Regions from separate parts of the Janthinobacterium sp. 13 genome, predicted to be linked through region 2. Evidence: predicted binding sites of a transcription regulator. Region 2 holds the regulator's gene; each other region holds the start of a gene.

Region 1 (4,101 bases), 3.7 Mb from region 2:
GCAGCTTTTTTTCATGTGTGCGCCTGTGCCGCAAGGCGCGCTTCGGCGACAATGCCGACATGAAACGACTCCCTGCCCTGCTGCTGTTGCTTTGCCTGTCCCTGCCGGCCCTTGCCCAAAAACAAGCCGCCTGCCCGTACGCCGCCTGGAAAAGCGGCTTCAAGGGCGATGCGCTGGCGCAAGCCACGTGCTTGCTGCGTCCCGTCAAACTGTATGCGCGCTTGGGGGACAGCGCGCCGCTGCCGGACTTCCTGGCCGCCCGCATCGGCCAGCGCGCGGGCATCGCCCCGGCCCGCCTGCGCGCCTGGCTGGCGGAACAGGGTATCGCCGAGGCGGACGTGGGCGGCGCCGTCGACGCGCCCCTGTCGCGCGCCGTGGGCCGGCTGGCCGCGCCGATGGCGCGCTATTTCGTCATCCACGACACCAGCTACCCGAATTTCTTGTTAGAAACCATTCCCGACCACATCAACGACGCGAGCTGGGATTTCAACGACTTCAGCTTGCGCAATCCGGCGCTGGGTGGCGGTCCGAAAGGCCATGTCTACGTGAACCGCCTGGGCGGTTCCTTGCAGGTGCGCGATTTCGGCACGGCCAGCTTTGCCAGCAAGCTGGAAAAGGACAAGCCTTCGCTGACGGGCCTGTTCCTGCACGTGGAACTGGTGCAACCGCGCAACTCCGTGCCCGGCGGCGGCAAGGGCAACGATGGCCTGGCGCCCGATCCCGGCTTTACGCCGGCCCAATACGACCGCCTGGCCCTGCTGTACATCGCCGCCAGCGTGCGCAAGGGAACGTGGCTGATTCCCGCCTTCCACGCCGTGCTCGATACAGGGTTTGCGAATGGTCATGATGACCCACAGAACTTTTCGCTAAGCGAGTGGTCAGCCTCGCTTTCCCGCCTGTATGCGGCCTTGCGCCAGGCCGATACTGGACAATAAAGCGTTTCCCCGGCGGCTGATTAGGCGCATACTATTGCAAGCATAGTCACTGCGGTCAGGGAGGCCAGGTGAGCATCAGCACGGATCATCACGCGGGTCGCCAGGCCGGCACGCGCCAGCCATTGCAGCGTGCGCAGCGCATCTTCGCCATGCGCGACGCCGTCCTCGAGGCCTGGGAACAGCGCGTGCGCGCCAGCGTGCGCGGCGCGGACCAGCTGCTCACGCCCATACTCATCAATACCTTGCCGGCCTTTTTCGACAACCTGGCCGAAGCCCTCACCCCCGGCCACCCGCGCGACAACGCCGCCAGCAACAGCAACGTGCCCGCCGTGCATGGCAACGAACGGGCGCGCATGACCAATTACGGCCCGGAACAGGTGATCCAGGAATACCAGATCTTCCGCGACTGCTTTGCCGCCACTGCGCATGAGTCCGGCATCACCCTGCGCAGCAAGGATTGGCAAGTGATCAACAAGTCGATCGACGTGGGCATCCGCGAATCGATACGCGAATTTACCAGCATGCATGAAAGCTTCCGGCGCCGCGTCGCGGCCGGCCTGTCGCACGACATGCGCAATCCCTTGGCCGTCATCAGCACCAGCGCCCAGCTGTTGTTCAGGCCAGCCGACCCGGAGCGGGTGGTATTGCTGGCGCACAAGATTGTCGAGCACAGCAAGCGGCTCGACAGCATGATCGAGGAATTGCTCGATGGCCTCAGCTACCACCAGGGCCAGCAGCTGCCGCTGGTGCTGAGCCAATTCGACGTGCTGCCGCTGGTACACGCCGTGGCCGGCCAGGTCAACTTGCAGCGGCCGGACAAATGCCGGGTCAGCGGGCAAGCCGTCACCGGCTGGTGGTGCGAGAACTCGCTGCGGCGCGCGCTGGAAAACCTGCTCGGCAATGCCCTCAAGTATGGCGACGACACGCCCATCAGCGTGCACGTGGAAGCGGTCCACGAACGCCTGATCGTCACCGTCCACAATGGCGGCCAGGCCATCGCGCCGGAACAGGCTGCACGCATCTTCGACTATTTGCGCCGCGAAAACGACAACCCCGCGCCAGGCTGGGGCATCGGCCTGCCCTTCGTGCAAAGCGTGGCGGAAAGCCACGGCGGCAGCATCGCCGTCGACAGCGCGTCCGAAACGGGCACCAGCTTCATCTTCGACGTGCCCGTCGATTGCCGCCCCTTCGTCCCGTCCGCCGACGTCCCCAAGAGTGGCGCCTAACGCACCAAATTGGTGCAAGGAATGGCGCGACGCCACAAAAGTGGTCATATTTACACCTGTTCACGCCCGCCCTGTTGGCACGCTTCCTGCTGAGCTATACCCAGACACGGCTCAAGGGAAATCACAACATGGCAAATTTTTTCAATGAAATGACTGCAAATGAAGTGGGTACGGACAGCAAGGTACGTGAACACTATCGTGAATTCAGCAACTGGCTGGAACAGCAATCGCCCGAGACCATCGCCCGCAAGCGGGCCGAAGCCGACCTCACGTTCCGCCGGGTCGGCATCACGTTCGCCGTCTACGGCGACGATGCCGGCACGGAACGCCTGATTCCGTTCGACACCATCCCCCGCATCATCCCCGCCGCCGAATGGGCGCAGATGCAGACGGGCCTGGTGCAGCGCGTGCAAGCCTTGAACATGTTCATCCATGATATTTATCATGAACAAAACATCATCAAGGCGGGCATTATTCCCGCCGAGCAAATCTACAAGAATGCCCAGTACCGCCCGGAAATGCAGGGCATATCCGTCGCTTCCGACATCTACGCCCACATCGCGGGCGTCGACATCGTGCGCGCCGGCCAGGGCGAATTCTATGTACTGGAAGACAATTTGCGCGTGCCCTCCGGCGTGTCCTACATGCTGGAAGACCGCAAGATGATGATGCGGCTGTTCCCGGAACTGTTCGCGCGCAACCGCATCGCCCCCGTCGACCACTATCCGGACATGCTGCTCGACAACCTGCGTTCCGTCGCGCCCATGGGCGTGGACGACCCGACCGTCGTCGTCATGACGCCCGGCATGTACAACTCCGCCTACTTCGAGCACGCGTTCCTGGCCCAGCAAATGGGCGTGGAACTGGTCGAAGGCAAGGATTTGTTTGTCAACGACAATTCCGTGTACATGCGCACGACGCGGGGACCGAAGAGGGTCGACGTGATCTACCGCAGGGTCGACGACGATTTCCTCGACCCGCTGGCCTTCCGTTCCGACTCGTCGCTGGGCGTGCCGGGCCTGCTGTCCGTGTACCGCGCAGGACGCGTGACCCTGGCGAACGCCATCGGCACGGGCGTGGCCGACGACAAGTCGATCTATCCCTTTGTGCCCGACATGATCAAGTTTTACTTGTCGCAGGAACCGATCCTCAACAACGTACCCACGTACCAGTGCCGCAAACCGGCCGATTTATCCTACGTGCTGGCGAACTTGCCGACACTGGTCGTCAAGGAAGTGCATGGCGCGGGCGGCTACGGCATGCTGGTGGGCCCGGCGTCCAGCCTGGCGCAGATCGAGGATTTCCGCCAACGCCTGCTGGCCAATCCGGGCGGCTACATCGCCCAGCCGACACTCGCCCTGTCCGCCTGCCCCACGTATGTCGAGGCCGGCATTGCGCCGCGCCACATCGATTTGCGGCCGTTCGTGCTGTCCGGCAAGACAATTTCCATGGTGCCGGGCGGCCTGACCCGCGTGGCCCTCGGCGAAGGCTCGCTGGTGGTCAATTCCTCGCAAGGGGGCGGCACCAAGGATACCTGGGTATTGGAAGCCACATCCGCTTTTGCAGGAGAGAAAACATGCTGAGCCGCACTGCCGATCATTTATTCTGGATGGCCCGCTACACGGAGCGGGCGGAAAACACGGCGCGCATGCTCGACGTCAACATGCAGACGTCGATGCTGCCGCAATCCGAGCAGGACGCGGAGCAAGGCTGGCGCGCCACCCTGGGTATTTCCGAGCTGCAAAGCGCGTACGACCACAAATATGGCCGCTTCCACACGCGCGACGTGCTCGACTTCATGGTGCGCGACCCGAACAACCCGTCTTCCATCCTGGCCTGCCTGACGGGCGCGCGCGAAAACGCCCGCGCCGTGCGGGGCACCCTGACGACGGAAGTGTGGGAAATCCAGAACGCCACCTGGCTCGACATGCAAAAGCGCC
Region 2 (4,101 bases):
CTGCCGATCCACCGCCGCGCGCAGATGGGCCTGTCCTACCTGCCGCAGGAAGCGTCCGTCTTCCGCAAGCTGACGGTGGAAGACAATATCCGCGCCGTGCTGGAAATCCAGACCGTCGAAGGCCGTCCGCTGACGAAGGCCGAGATCGAGGAGCGGCTGGATAAATTGCTGGCCGACTTGCAGATTGAAAAGCTGCGCGAGAACCAGGCGCTGTCCCTGTCCGGTGGCGAACGCCGCCGCGTGGAAATCGCCCGCGCGCTGGCCACCGATCCCCGTTTCGTGCTGCTCGACGAGCCGTTCGCCGGCGTCGATCCGATCGCCGTGATCGAGATCCAGCGCATTGTGCGTTTCTTGAAGGAGCGCAATATCGGCGTGCTGATTACCGATCATAATGTGCGCGAGACGCTGGGTATTTGCGACCGCGCCTACATCATCAACCAGGGCTCGGTGCTGGCGTCGGGACGCCCCGACGACATCATTGCGAACGAGTCGGTACGCCGGGTCTATCTGGGCGAACACTTCCGCATGTAAGCCAATGAAACAATCATTGCAGCTGCGCACTTCGCAGCACCTGGCACTGACGCCGCAGTTGCAGCAATCGATACGCCTGTTGCAATTGTCTACTCTGGAATTGCACCAGGAACTCGAGCAATTGCTGACGGACAATCCCTTGCTCGAACGCCTCGACGATCCGCTCGACCGCTCGCTGCGCCTGCTGTCCGACGGGGCCTTGAGTTCCACGGCCGCGCCGGCCGAAGCGCCGCCCCAGCCGCCAGGCCAGGAGGCGCCCGCGGCGCCGGCCGAAGCGGAGGCGTTTGACGGCGAGGGGGGCGACAGCCCGGTCGCCGCGGATGGCGGCGACAGCGACTGGAGTGAGGCGAGCCGGGGCAAGGCGCCCGACGACGAAGATTCGCGTCCGCAATTGGAGGCCCATCACTGCACTCTGCGCGAACACCTGATGGAGCAGATGCGCGTGACGGTGCTCGAATTGCGCGACCGCGCGCTGGTCGAGCTGATCATCGACGCGCTCGACGACAATGGCTACCTGGAAGAGTCGCTCGACGACATCCTGGCGCGCCTGCCGGAAGAGCTGGAAATCGACGCCGACGAGATGCGCACGGCCTTGTCGCTGCTGCAAAGTTTCGATCCGCCGGGCGTGGGCGCGCGCAACGCGTCCGAATGCCTGGCCCTGCAAATCAAGCGCTTGCCGCACATCGCCATGGTGACGCGGCGCATGGCCCTCGTCATCGTGGAAAAGCACCTGGCCTGGTTTGCCCAGCGCGATTTCAACAAGCTGAAAAAAGCCCTCGATTGCGACGATGAAGACTTGCGCGAAGCGCAGACGGTGATTCGCCAGTGCAATCCGCATCCGGGCGCCGTGTTCGCCTCGGACGTGTCCGATTACGTGGTGCCCGACGTCGTCGTCAAGCGCGCGCGCAATGGCTGGCAAGTCACCCTGAACAACGACGTCATGCCGCGCCTGCGCGTCAACGCCATGTACGCCAACTTGCTCAAGCAGGGCAAGGGGGAGGGCGCCATGGGCGCACAGTTGCAGGAGGCCAAGTGGCTGATCAAGAACATGCGCCAGCGCTTCGACACGATCCTGCGCGTGGCGCAGGCGATAGTAGAAAGACAAAAGAACTTTTTCTCGCATGGGGCCGTTGCCATGCGCCCCCTTGTGCTCCGTGAAATAGCTGATACACTGGGTTTACACGAGAGTACTATCTCGCGGGTAACAACTCAAAAGTACATGCTGACCCCGCACGGCATGTTCGAGTTGAAATATTTCTTTGGTAGCCACGTCGCCACCGAAGCGGGGGGCGAAGCGTCATCGACGGCGATACGGGCATTGATCGTGCAACTGACAGGAGCAGAAGACCCTAAAAATCCTTTATCCGACAGTAAGATTGCGGACATGCTGGGGGAACAAGGCATGGTGATTGCGCGACGTACTGTTGCCAAATACCGGGAAGCATTAAAAATTCCGCCAGTGAGCCTGCGTAAGTGTTTGTAAGTTTTTTTCGGTTCCTCTGCGGGCCGGATAGGATGGACCGCACGAACCCGATCATCTTTAGGAGTGTGTATGAATCTCACCATCAGCGGACATCATCTCGAAGTGACACCAGCCATCCGTGAATACGTACAAACGAAGCTGGAGCGCGTGAAACGTCATTTCGATCAAGTCATCGATATCGCCGTGATTCTGACCGTGGATAACCTCAAAGAGAAAGAAAAACGTCAAAAGGCTGAAGTCAACCTGCGTTTGAGCGGCAAGACTGTCTATGTGGAAAGCTTGGCGCACGACCTGTACGCCGCGATCGATACCCTGATCGACAAGCTCGATAGGCAAGTGATGAAATACAAAACCAAAGTGCAAGGGCACGGTAAAGAGGCGATCAAGCATCTGCCAGACAACTCCGAGGAAGAAGCCGTCGTCGCCGTCTAAGGCCACCCGCTTCCAGCAGTTGTGATCAACTAAGGGCGCACATTGCGCCCTTTTTTGCGCCCAGCGGAACGCAATGTTCCCCGCGCAGGCATTAGAATATTCGCACTTTCACTTCTTTCCTGCCTGCCATGAGCGACTTCGTCCAGACTTCCATCCGCAACCGCACCGGGCACATCGTGCTCGACCGTCCGAAAGCCTTGAATTCCCTGTCGCTGGAGATGGTGCGCGCCCTGAGCTCGGCCCTGCTGGCCTGGCGCGACGATCCGCAGGTGGACGCCGTCGTGATCCGCTCCAGCAGCGACAAAGCCCTGTGCGCCGGTGGCGACATCCGTTTCTTTTACGATGCGGGCCTGGCCACGCCGCAAGGCGGCAGCGCCCTGCTGGAAGATTTCTTTACGGAAGAATATGCTTTAAATCATTTAATTCATTTCTACCCGAAACCGTATATCGCCGTGATGGATGGCGTGGTGATGGGCGGCGGCATGGGCGTGGCGCAAGCCGGGCCAGGCAACCGCTTGCGCATCGTGACGGGCCGCACGCGCATGGCCATGCCGGAAGTCAATATTGGCCTGTTTCCGGACGTGGGCGGCAGTTATTTCCTGTCCCGCCTGGCCGGCCAGCTGGGCCTGTACCTGGGCTTGACGGGCTTGACGATCAACGCGGCCGACGCCCTGTACACGGGCCTGGCCGATGTCTACCTGCCCGAAGCGCAGATGGGGGCGCTGCTGGACCTGTTTGAATCGACGCCGGGCGAGGCCTTGCCGGTGGCCATCAAGGCGCTGGCGGCGCCATTCCAGGCCGAGGCAGGCGTTTCTCCCCTGGCCACGGCGCGCGCGGCGCTGGACCGCCATTTCAGCGCCGGTTCGGTGGCGGCCATCATGGCCTCGCTGGCGCAGGACGACAGTGCGTTCGCCGCCAAGGCGCTGGCGGCCATGCGCCTGCGTTCGCCCTTGATGATGTCGGTGACCCTGGAATTGCTGCAGCGGGGCGCCCACCTGGGCGTGGCCGATTGCCTGCGCCTGGAGCGCACGGTGGTACGCCATAATTTCGAACATGGCGAAGTGCTCGAGGGCGTGCGCGCCCTGGTGGTCGACAAGGACAATGCCCCTCGCTGGAACCCCGCCAGCCTGGACGAAGTCGACGCGGCCATGGTGGCGCGCTTCTTTACGCCCGTCTGGCCGGCTGCGGCGCATCCGCTGCGCCACCTCGATTAATTAGCTGCGCTCGCGGTGGCGCAGAACCACGCGCTCGTTGGGGCCGAAGTATTGCGCCAGCCGCTCCGCCATGTACACGGAGCGGTGCTGGCCGCCCGTGCAACCGAGGGCTACCGTCAGGTAGCTGCGGTTGTCGGACTTGAATGACGGCAACCATTTCTCGATGAAGGCACGGATGTCGGCCAGCAGTTCCAGCGCGCTGGGCTGCGCGTCGAGGAAGGCGATCACGGGCGCGTCGCGTCCGTCGAGGGGGCGCAAGGCCAGGTCGTAATAGGGGTTCGGCAAGGCCCGCACGTCGAAGACGAAATCGGCGTCCAGCGGCACGCCCAGCTTGAAGGCGAACGATTCGAAGAACAGGGTCAGCGGCGCGCGTTCGGAGGCGACGATATCCTTGATCCAGGCACGCAGCTTGTTGGCGCTCAGTTCCGACGTGTCGATCAC
Region 3 (4,101 bases), 480 kb from region 2:
CATGCCGTGTATGACCAGGCATTTGGCGGCGTGCGCGAAGGCAGCCGCTTGCCGGGCGTACCCAGCGCCAACCTGTTTGCGGAGCTGGCCTGGAAAGATACGTTCGACCGCTTTGGCGCAGCGCTGGAAAGCGTGGCCAGCAACCAGGTCTACGCGGAAGACAGCAACATCGAAAAACCGGCGCCCGGCTACACGGTATTCAATGCGCGCGTCAACGCCAGGCAAAACGTGGGCAATTGGCGCTTCAAGGAGTTTGCCCGCCTGAACAACCTGTTCGACAAGACCTACGTGGGTTCCGTCATCGTCGGTGACAGTAACAAGCGCTACTATGAAGCGGCGCCGGGACGCAATTGGTTGCTGGGCGTCAGCGCCCAATATAGTTTCTAAAACTAAAAAGCCCGCGCCTCTTCCGATGCGCGGGCTTTATTGTCATTCAACATGGCCTGCTACGGCCGTGCTTCCTTCACCCCATATTTCTCGAAGATGGCTTTCAATTCGCCGCTGGCCGCCATTTCGTTCATGGCTGCCTGCAGCAACTTGCCCACGTCGAGCTGCTGGCGGCTGACGGCCAGGCCCACCGCCCAGCCCGCACGCGGCAGGCGGGCGAACGCCACTTCGCTCATGGGGAAAGCGGGATCGCTTTTCAGTACCGATTCGATTTCCGAACGGTTGGCCAGCACGGCGTCGAGCTTGCCCGCCTGCAATTGCTGCAAGGCTTCGGCTGCCGTATCGAAGATGCGCACGTCGTCGCGGTACTTGCCATTGTCTTCGCCCAGCATCAGCATGGCCGCGATCGACACCTTTTCCACGCCGATGCGCTTGCCGGCCAGCGAGGCGACGCCATCGAATTGCGGCACGGCTTGCGCACTGCGCGCCAGGCGCACGGTTTCCACATAGTATGGCGCGAAGATCTCGACCTTGTCGTTGTCCGCCATCAACCTCTTGTCGACCGGCACATGCAACATCACATCGGCGGGGCCATAACCGAGGTAATGTCCCTTCCACACCATATTGCGCAAATCGTCGTTGAGGTTTTCGCCGGCGGGAAATGGCAGCAAGCTCAGTTTCAGCCCCAGCTTTTTCGCCAGCGCTTCGGCAATATCGATATCGATGCCCGTACCCTTGTCGGAAAACGGCGCGAATTCGTTGTACACAGCCACTTTCAGGCTGCCCGACTGCTGCACCTTTTGCCAGTCGGCGCGCGCCGGCGCGGTGGCGCACAGCGCCAGGCAAGCGAGCGAGATCATCGCGCGCGCGCCCCGGAATTGAATTGAACGCATGGGACTCCTTTGTGATCAGTTCGACTTAATTCGATTCGCGGCGCGTTTCCAGGTAAGTCTTGATGGCCCACATGGCTTCCTGGTTGAACACGCCTTCGAACGGCGGCATGTACACGGCCCCATTGCGCACTTTACCGTGGCGGATGGTAGTCAGGTAGTAATTGTCCGTTTCCTTGTAGCACGCCTGTTTCTTTGTCTCATTCTTGATACCGAAGCAATCACGGTCCAGCTGGCGCAAGTCGGGCGCGATGCCGCCGGAGATGGCTTCGATGCCGTGGCAACGGGCGCAATTCTGGTTGTAGGCCGATGTGCCCACCGTCAAGGCCAGTTTGTTGCCCCGATACGGGTTTTGCTCGAGCCACTTGTCGCCCACCTTGGGCAAGCCCGTGGTATCGACGCCTTGCGGCGTGACATTGCCGTGCGCATAGGCATGCGGCAAGGTCAGCAGGGACGTGAGGGCAACGGCGCCGGCGGCGGCCACGCCGAGCAGGGTACGAATGGAATAGGTCATGCTGGTCTCCTTGGTTTTTTAGTCAATACCAAAGAAGAGCAAATGCCATGCCATGCGTCTATGCCCCACATCCGGCCGCCCATGTATCAATTTGGAACAGCTGCAACACGTAGTTGTGTCACCGCGTGCCTCAGGCGGCGGCCACCGTGCAGATGCTGCCGCGCGCCTGCTGCTCGAAAGTGATACGCACGGGCAAAAATCGGGCAATCACCTCCGCATTCGTCAGCGCGTGCTGCGACACCTTGTTGCAGCTGAAGGTACCGCCGCCCGCCAGCGCCATGGGCAGCAAGAGCTGGTCGGCCAGGTGCTCGCCGACGGCCGCGTCCGTCTTGAGATAGGCGCGCACCTCGTTCAACAGGCGCTTGGCCACGGACTCGGCCAGCAAGGACTTTTCGCCGAACGAAGTAAACACTTCCGTGACATGCTCATGCTCCAGGGTCAGCAGCAGGACGTTGCCCGGCCCCTGCTCCGCCGGCAAGCCGACGAGGCGCAGCTGCTTGCCGCTCCAGCCCATGCCGCTGGCGACACGCTCGAGCTCGCGCTGCGCCACCTGCACATGCACGCCCGCCACCACGCTTTCCGCATACCCCGCCTTCCGTTCGCCGCGCTGCAGCAGTTGAATCGGCTGCAAGCGCCGGCACGGTTGCACGGTGGCCGTCACCTCGCCGCCGCCCGCAGGATGAAAGCCGTAGCGTTGCAGCGCGATCTCCACCTCGGCGCCCATCTGCTGCAGGATGCGGCCATACGCGCGCTGCAAAAAATGCACGGGCGGCGCCATGGCATTGTGCGTGCCGCCAGTGATGCGCACGGTGGATGGCCCATCCGCATGCAGCAGGGCCGGCAGCAAGGTTTGCAGCACCAGGGTGCAGCTGCCGGCGCTGCCGATGGCAAAGCGGTAATCGCCGCCGCGCAGGGGGCCGGGAACGAATTCCAGGCTCGACGCGCGCAGCGCCACCGGCGTCGTGCGCGCCCCGCAAATGGCGGTTGCCGCCTGCACGGCCAGCAGATGCTGGCGCAGCAAGCCGGGCTTTTCCCGTCCCGCGCGAATGTTACTCAGCCGAAACGGTTGCCCCGTGATCATCGACAGGCTCAGCGCCGAACGTAAAATCTGTCCGCCGCCTTCGCCTTGCGCTCCATCTATTTCTATCATCTCTCTTATCCTTTGACGCAGACGACCTGCTTCAAGATATGCACGACATCGACCAGCTCGCGCTGCGCCAGCATCACCGCATCGATATCCTTGTAAGCCATCGGGATTTCATCGATCACGTTTTCATCCTTGCGGCACTCCACGCCTTGCGTGGCGCGGATCTGGTCATCCAGGTTGAAGCGCCGCTTCGCTTCCGTGCGGCTCATCGTGCGTCCCGCACCGTGGCTGCAGCTATGGAAACTCTCCGCATTGCCTTTGCCGCGCACGATAAAACTCTTCGCGCCCATGGAGCCGGGAATGATCCCCAGTTCGCCCGCGCGGGCCGACACGGCGCCTTTGCGCGTGATCAATACATCCTTGCCGAAGTGGTGCTCCTTCTGCACATAGTTATGGTGGCAGTTGACGGCCTCCACGTGCGTCTGGAACGGTTTATGGATGACCGTGCGCACGGCGGCGATCAAGTTCTGCATCATCACTTCGCGGTTGTTGCGGGCGAAACGCTGGGCCCAGCCCACCGCTGCCACGTAATCGTCGTAGTGCTGCGTTCCCTCGGCCAGGTAAGCCAAATCCTGGTCGGGCAGGTTGATGAAGTGGGTGCGCATATCCTGCTTGGCCAGTTCGATGAAATGGGTGCCGATGGCATTGCCCACGCCGCGCGAACCGGAATGCAGCATGAACCATACGGAACCCTGCTCGTCGAGGCACACTTCGACGAAGTGGTTGCCGCCACCCAAGGTTCCCAGGTGGCGGTAATTGTTCGTATTTTTCAGCTTTGGCGTTTTCAGGCAAATCGCATCGAATTCATCCTTCAATTGCAGCCACGCCGCATCGACCACCGATGGCGGCGTATGCCAGGAACCCTCGTCGCGGCCGCGGTGGCCGCGCGTCTTCGGCGACATCCCGTGCGGAATGGCGCGTTCGATGGCGCTGCGCAGCGGTCCCAGGTTATCGGGCAGATCGTTCGTCGTCAGCGTGGTTTTCGCCGCCATCATGCCGCAACCGATATCCACGCCCACGGCCGCCGGAATCACGGCGCCCAGGGTGGGAATCACGCTGCCGATGGTCGACCCCTTGCCCAGGTGGACGTCGGGCATGACGGCGATATGCTTGTAAATGAACGGCAGGGTCGCCGTGTTGCGCAATTGTTTTTTAGCCGCTTC
Region 4 (4,101 bases), 2.5 Mb from region 2:
CGCCGCAGCCGCTGGGATCGTAGGTGAACACGCTGCCGCTGGTGAGCGGCGTTTGCGCGTAGCCCGTATTGAGGCTGGCCGCATCGGCCAGTTCGGTGCCGCCCAGGATGCCGGAGCCGAGCTTGCCGTCGGGCGCCCAGCTGAAGACGATCTGGCCATGTTCATCGATGATGCTGAACGTCATCGCCATATTCGTCGTGGCCGCCGAGCCCGTGCCGGCCAGCGCGTCCAGGTACAGTTGCATGAAGGGCAGGGCCTGGAAGTCGAAGGCCAGGGTCGCGCCCGGTTGGCCGACGACGAAATTGACGGTCATCGCGGTGCTGGAACCGTTGCGCCCCGAGGCGTCCGCGCTGCCGCCGCCCGTCAGGAAGGTTTCTGCCGCGTTCACGGTATGCGTGCTGGTCGAGCCCGGTGGGAAGGGGGGGATTTGCGAGGCGACGATTTGCGCCTCGCCGCGCGCATACGAGGCGTTGCCCATGCCTTGCGGGGTAAAGTCGTTTTCCCCCTTGGTGACGGCGCCGCGTTTCGCCTGCGGCGCGTCGATTTCGTTGCTGCCGCCATTGATGACGCTGCTGCCATTGAGCGTGGCGGTCGTGCGCGACAGGTCGATGTTGCTGAGCAGGGTGACGGAGCCGGAGGGATTGCTGATGACCAGGCCAAAGACGCTGGTGTACGAATAGCCGTAGGCGGCGGCGCCGGCAGGGCCGCTGCTGGCCAGCAATAGCAAGCTCAGCAGGAGCATGGGCAATCGGGTACAAGAAAATGTAGTCATGAAAATCCTCATCTCCTGGTCGGCCGCGTTGTAAGGAAAACCGACAGGCTTGCCACATGAAAAAGGCGAGGAAACTCCCTCGCCTGTGCATCCCCCTGTTGCCTGGTTCAGGCGCTGACTTTGCGGCGGCTGGCATAGCCCAGGCCGGCCAGACCCAGGCCCAGCAGCGCCAGGGTGCCCGGTTCCGGCGCCTGCTTGACCAGGTCCACGCTCTCCACCGCATTCAAGGTCAAGGTGTAGTTGCCGGCCGCGAGGGCATTGCTGACGGCGTTGAAGTTGCCGCCGCAAGTCGTGCCCACGCCGGTGCCGCCAGGCGTGCCGCAACCGGTGGGGTTATACGTAAACAGGTTGCCGCGCGTCAGGAAGTTGGTCGCCAGGCCGGTGTTCAGGTTGGCCGCATCGGCGTTTTCCGTGCCACCGAAGATGCCGGAGCCGACGACGCCATCGGGTGTCCAGTTGAAGACGGTCGCACCGGTCGAGTTGGTGATGGTAATGGTCATCACCAGGTTGGCCGTCGCGGTGGACAGTTGTCCCACTGTGCTTTGCAGGAAGACTTGCATGAATGGCGAGGAGAAGAAGTCAAAGCTCAGCGTTGCCGTGGGCGAACCGACGACGAAGTTGACGGAAAAGCCCGTGGTCGAGCCGTTGCGGCCGGACGCGTCGGCCGTGCCAGCTGGGCCGGCCAGGTGGGCCTCGGCCACGTTTACCGCCTGCGTGGAGGTGGAGCCGGGCGGGAACGAGGGAAACTGCGTGCTGACGATCTGCGCATCGCCGCGCGAGTAGTTGCCCGAGGCGCCCTGTTGCGTGAAATTGTTTTCCCCTTTGGTCACGGCGCCGATGGCGGCGCGGGGCGAGTCGAGCAGGCCGGGACCGCCATTGATGACGCTGACGCCATTCAAGGTGGCCGTGGCGCGCGAGATCGTGGTGCTGTTCAGGGCAGTGATCGAGCCCGTGGCGGCGACGATCTGCAAGCCGAAGATGTTGTTGTAGGCGTAGCCATAGGCGCCCGCCTGTGCGCTACCGGCGGCGCACAACATGGCCAGTGCGGCCGCGGCCGGAAGCAGTTTCAGTTTCGAGAGTTTCATTGTATTCACCTCGTGGTTGAGTGAGTCTGGGAGTGTTGCCTGAGTCCTGTCTGCAGGTGCTCATGGCCAGACTTAAGCGACTTCCATGCCAACGCATGAGGTTCTTTTGAAATCAAGGACTTGGCGTGCTTTTGTTGACGTGCTGCAGGTGTTGCCGGACTCTCTGTAAGAAAAGCCGACGCCGCCCGTCAAGGCTGGCCGCCTTGCGGCGAAGGATCCAGCAGAGCGTGCATATGGGGCAGCAAGCGTTGCCCTGGCACATAGTCGCGCATGGCCGTGGCCAGCTGACGCGCCGCCAGCCTGGCCCGGCCATCGTCGAGCATGCGCGTCGCGGCATGGCGCAGGGCGGTTTCCTGGAAGCGGTCGGCGCGCAGCAGCAGGCCGGCGCCGGTCCCCGCGATGCCGTGCATGTTGAGGAATTGGTCGAGGTTGCTGGCGATGCCGATGACGGGCACGCCTGCCGTCAGCGCCTGCTGGCTGGTGGGGCTGCCGCCGTTGCAGATCACCAGGCTGGCGCGCCGGGCCGCCGCGTCGCCCGGCAAGAAGGGCGCGACGTGGGCATTCGGCGGCACGGCATCGACGCGGCCGGTGCCGGCCGTGGCCGCCAATACGGTGACGGGCAGGGGCGCCAGCGCGTGCAGCACGCGCGGCAGCAATTGCCCCTGGCCGGAACTGCCCAGGGTGACGTAGATGATGGGTCGTCCACTGCTCAGTTCCGGGCGCTGCCACCAGTCCGGCAAGTCGAGCGGCGGCGCCCAGATGATGGGGCCCAGGTAGTCGTGCGTGGACGGCATGGCGTGCGGCGGGAACAGTTGCGGAATATCCGCATACACGGTGCGGTCCGCATCCGTATAGATGCGCCGCAGGTCGCTGCCCAGCGACGGCAGGCCATGGCGGCGGCGCACGCGGTTCAGCGGCACGGCATGCGAGGCGAAGGCCAGCGGCCGGATCAGGCGGAACAGGGGGGCTGCCAGCCAGATGGGCAGCAGGCGGGTCAGGGGCAGGCTGGGCACCGTGTAGTGCTGGCGCACGTACGGACTCCAGTAGGCATTGCTGACGGTGAGGTAGGGAATGCGCTGCAGGCGCGCGCTGACGGACAGCGACAGGCGGAAGTCGCCGATCACGAGATCGGGCTGGACGGTATTGAGCAGGCGCAAGTCGTCTTCCACATATGCGTGCAGGGTGCTTTCCGTGTAGACGGGCTTGCCGTGCGCCAAGGCCTGCAGGAATTGCAGCGATGAAATACTGTCGATGCGCCAGCGGCGAAAGGGCGCTTGCTTGAAGCAAAAGTCATAGCCATCGGCGCAGGCAAAATGCACCTCATATTTGTCCTCGTCGAGTCCCTGGGCCAGGCTCAGGGGGCGGCCGACGTGGGCCAGGGTCACTGCCTCGGCCATAAAGAGGATTGTCTTGCGCGCCATGGGGATTGCTTGCATTCGCAGGTGAGAGACCTGCCAGGTTGGAGTGGCGCCGCGCCGTTTAGTTCCCGCGGCGGCTTGCCACTGGCGGGCGCCAGGATTTGGCCGCATCGGCTAGAGTGGGGCAAAGGAGGTCACATGCAAACCCAATTCCGTCCTGCCCTGTTGCGTGCGCACAGCACGCCCGAACCCGATATGCCGCCACCGCCGGAAGGCGATCCCGTCACGCCGCCGCCGGAAACGCCGCCCCACATCGAGCCCGTGCCCGTCGAGGAGCCGACGCCGCCGCCGCCGCCCGTGAAAATGCAGTGACGGGGCGCGGTGCGCCGCCGGCATGGCGGTGACGGGGAGATGCGCGCCGCGTTTATTTCCGATCGGAAATGGACTGCGCGATGGCCGCCAGCGCCACGCCATTTAAACAACAAAAACGCCAATAAATGTTGCCGAGTGGATACAAATCAAGCTCTAACTGTCGAGTGTCATGCGGCCGTCACGATTCTGTTCTTATAATGAGACATCATAAAAATTCTTGTACAGGAGACCATCGTGGGCAATTCCTTGCATAACAAAATTTACCTGGGCCGGCGCCCTGTGATCACCAGCAAAAACCTCGTGGCGCTGGCCCTGGCGGGCGCCGTGGCGGGTTGCGGCCTGGCATGGCTGCTGCTGCGCAGCTACAAATAACGGTCGTCACGCCCGTGTTTCCGCCGCCTGGCCGCCTGGCGGGCGGCGGTAGATTCACGTTGCCTGTTGCCGATGCGCAGCGGGGCGCGTACCATGGGGGCCGAACACCTGGCCTTTTATGGAAAAGTAATGAAGAACGAGA

What was found. Region 2 encodes sigma-54, which starts transcription at its own class of promoters, with help from an activator protein. Its sites were predicted from a motif close to TGGCANGNAANCTGCTTT; they were not measured.
Region 1: CLU94_RS27535 (circularly permuted type 2 ATP-grasp protein) is a predicted target of sigma-54. The motif match lies at 2,237-2,254, and genes of this name have one in related genera.
Region 3: pedF (cytochrome c-550 PedF) is a predicted target of sigma-54. The motif match lies at 1,827-1,844, and genes of this name have one in related genera.
Region 4: CLU94_RS22450 (EDSAP-1 family PEP-CTERM protein) is a predicted target of sigma-54. The motif match lies at 1,931-1,948, and genes of this name have one in related genera.

What each region holds. Positions count from the first base shown of each region.
Region 1 covers NZ_PEEQ01000001.1:6,249,898-6,253,998, forward strand. The annotation lists gene CLU94_RS27525 (hypothetical protein) at 60-935, shown strand; gene CLU94_RS27530 (sensor histidine kinase) at 1,004-2,161, shown strand; gene CLU94_RS27535 (circularly permuted type 2 ATP-grasp protein) at 2,290-3,744, shown strand; gene CLU94_RS27540 (alpha-E domain-containing protein) at 3,738-4,101, shown strand, end outside.
Region 2 covers NZ_PEEQ01000001.1:2,551,397-2,555,497, reverse strand. The annotation lists gene lptB (LPS export ABC transporter ATP-binding protein) at 1-531, shown strand, start outside; gene CLU94_RS11230 (RNA polymerase factor sigma-54) at 536-2,014, shown strand; gene hpf (ribosome hibernation-promoting factor, HPF/YfiA family) at 2,084-2,446, shown strand; gene CLU94_RS11220 (enoyl-CoA hydratase/isomerase family protein) at 2,575-3,660, shown strand; gene rapZ (RNase adapter RapZ) at 3,661-4,101, opposite strand, start outside.
Region 3 covers NZ_PEEQ01000001.1:2,073,238-2,077,338, forward strand. The annotation lists gene CLU94_RS09000 (TonB-dependent receptor family protein) at 1-387, shown strand, start outside; gene CLU94_RS09005 (substrate-binding periplasmic protein) at 447-1,280, opposite strand; gene pedF (cytochrome c-550 PedF) at 1,306-1,791, opposite strand; gene rtcA (RNA 3'-terminal phosphate cyclase) at 1,922-2,941, opposite strand; gene CLU94_RS09020 (RtcB family protein) at 2,947-4,101, opposite strand, start outside.
Region 4 covers NZ_PEEQ01000001.1:5,091,979-5,096,079, forward strand. The annotation lists gene CLU94_RS22445 (EDSAP-1 family PEP-CTERM protein) at 1-772, opposite strand, end outside; gene CLU94_RS22450 (EDSAP-1 family PEP-CTERM protein) at 880-1,857, opposite strand; gene CLU94_RS22455 (glycosyltransferase) at 2,046-3,278, opposite strand; gene CLU94_RS28460 (hypothetical protein) at 3,414-3,587, shown strand; gene CLU94_RS28750 (hypothetical protein) at 3,834-3,959, shown strand; gene CLU94_RS22460 (hypothetical protein) at 4,089-4,101, shown strand, end outside.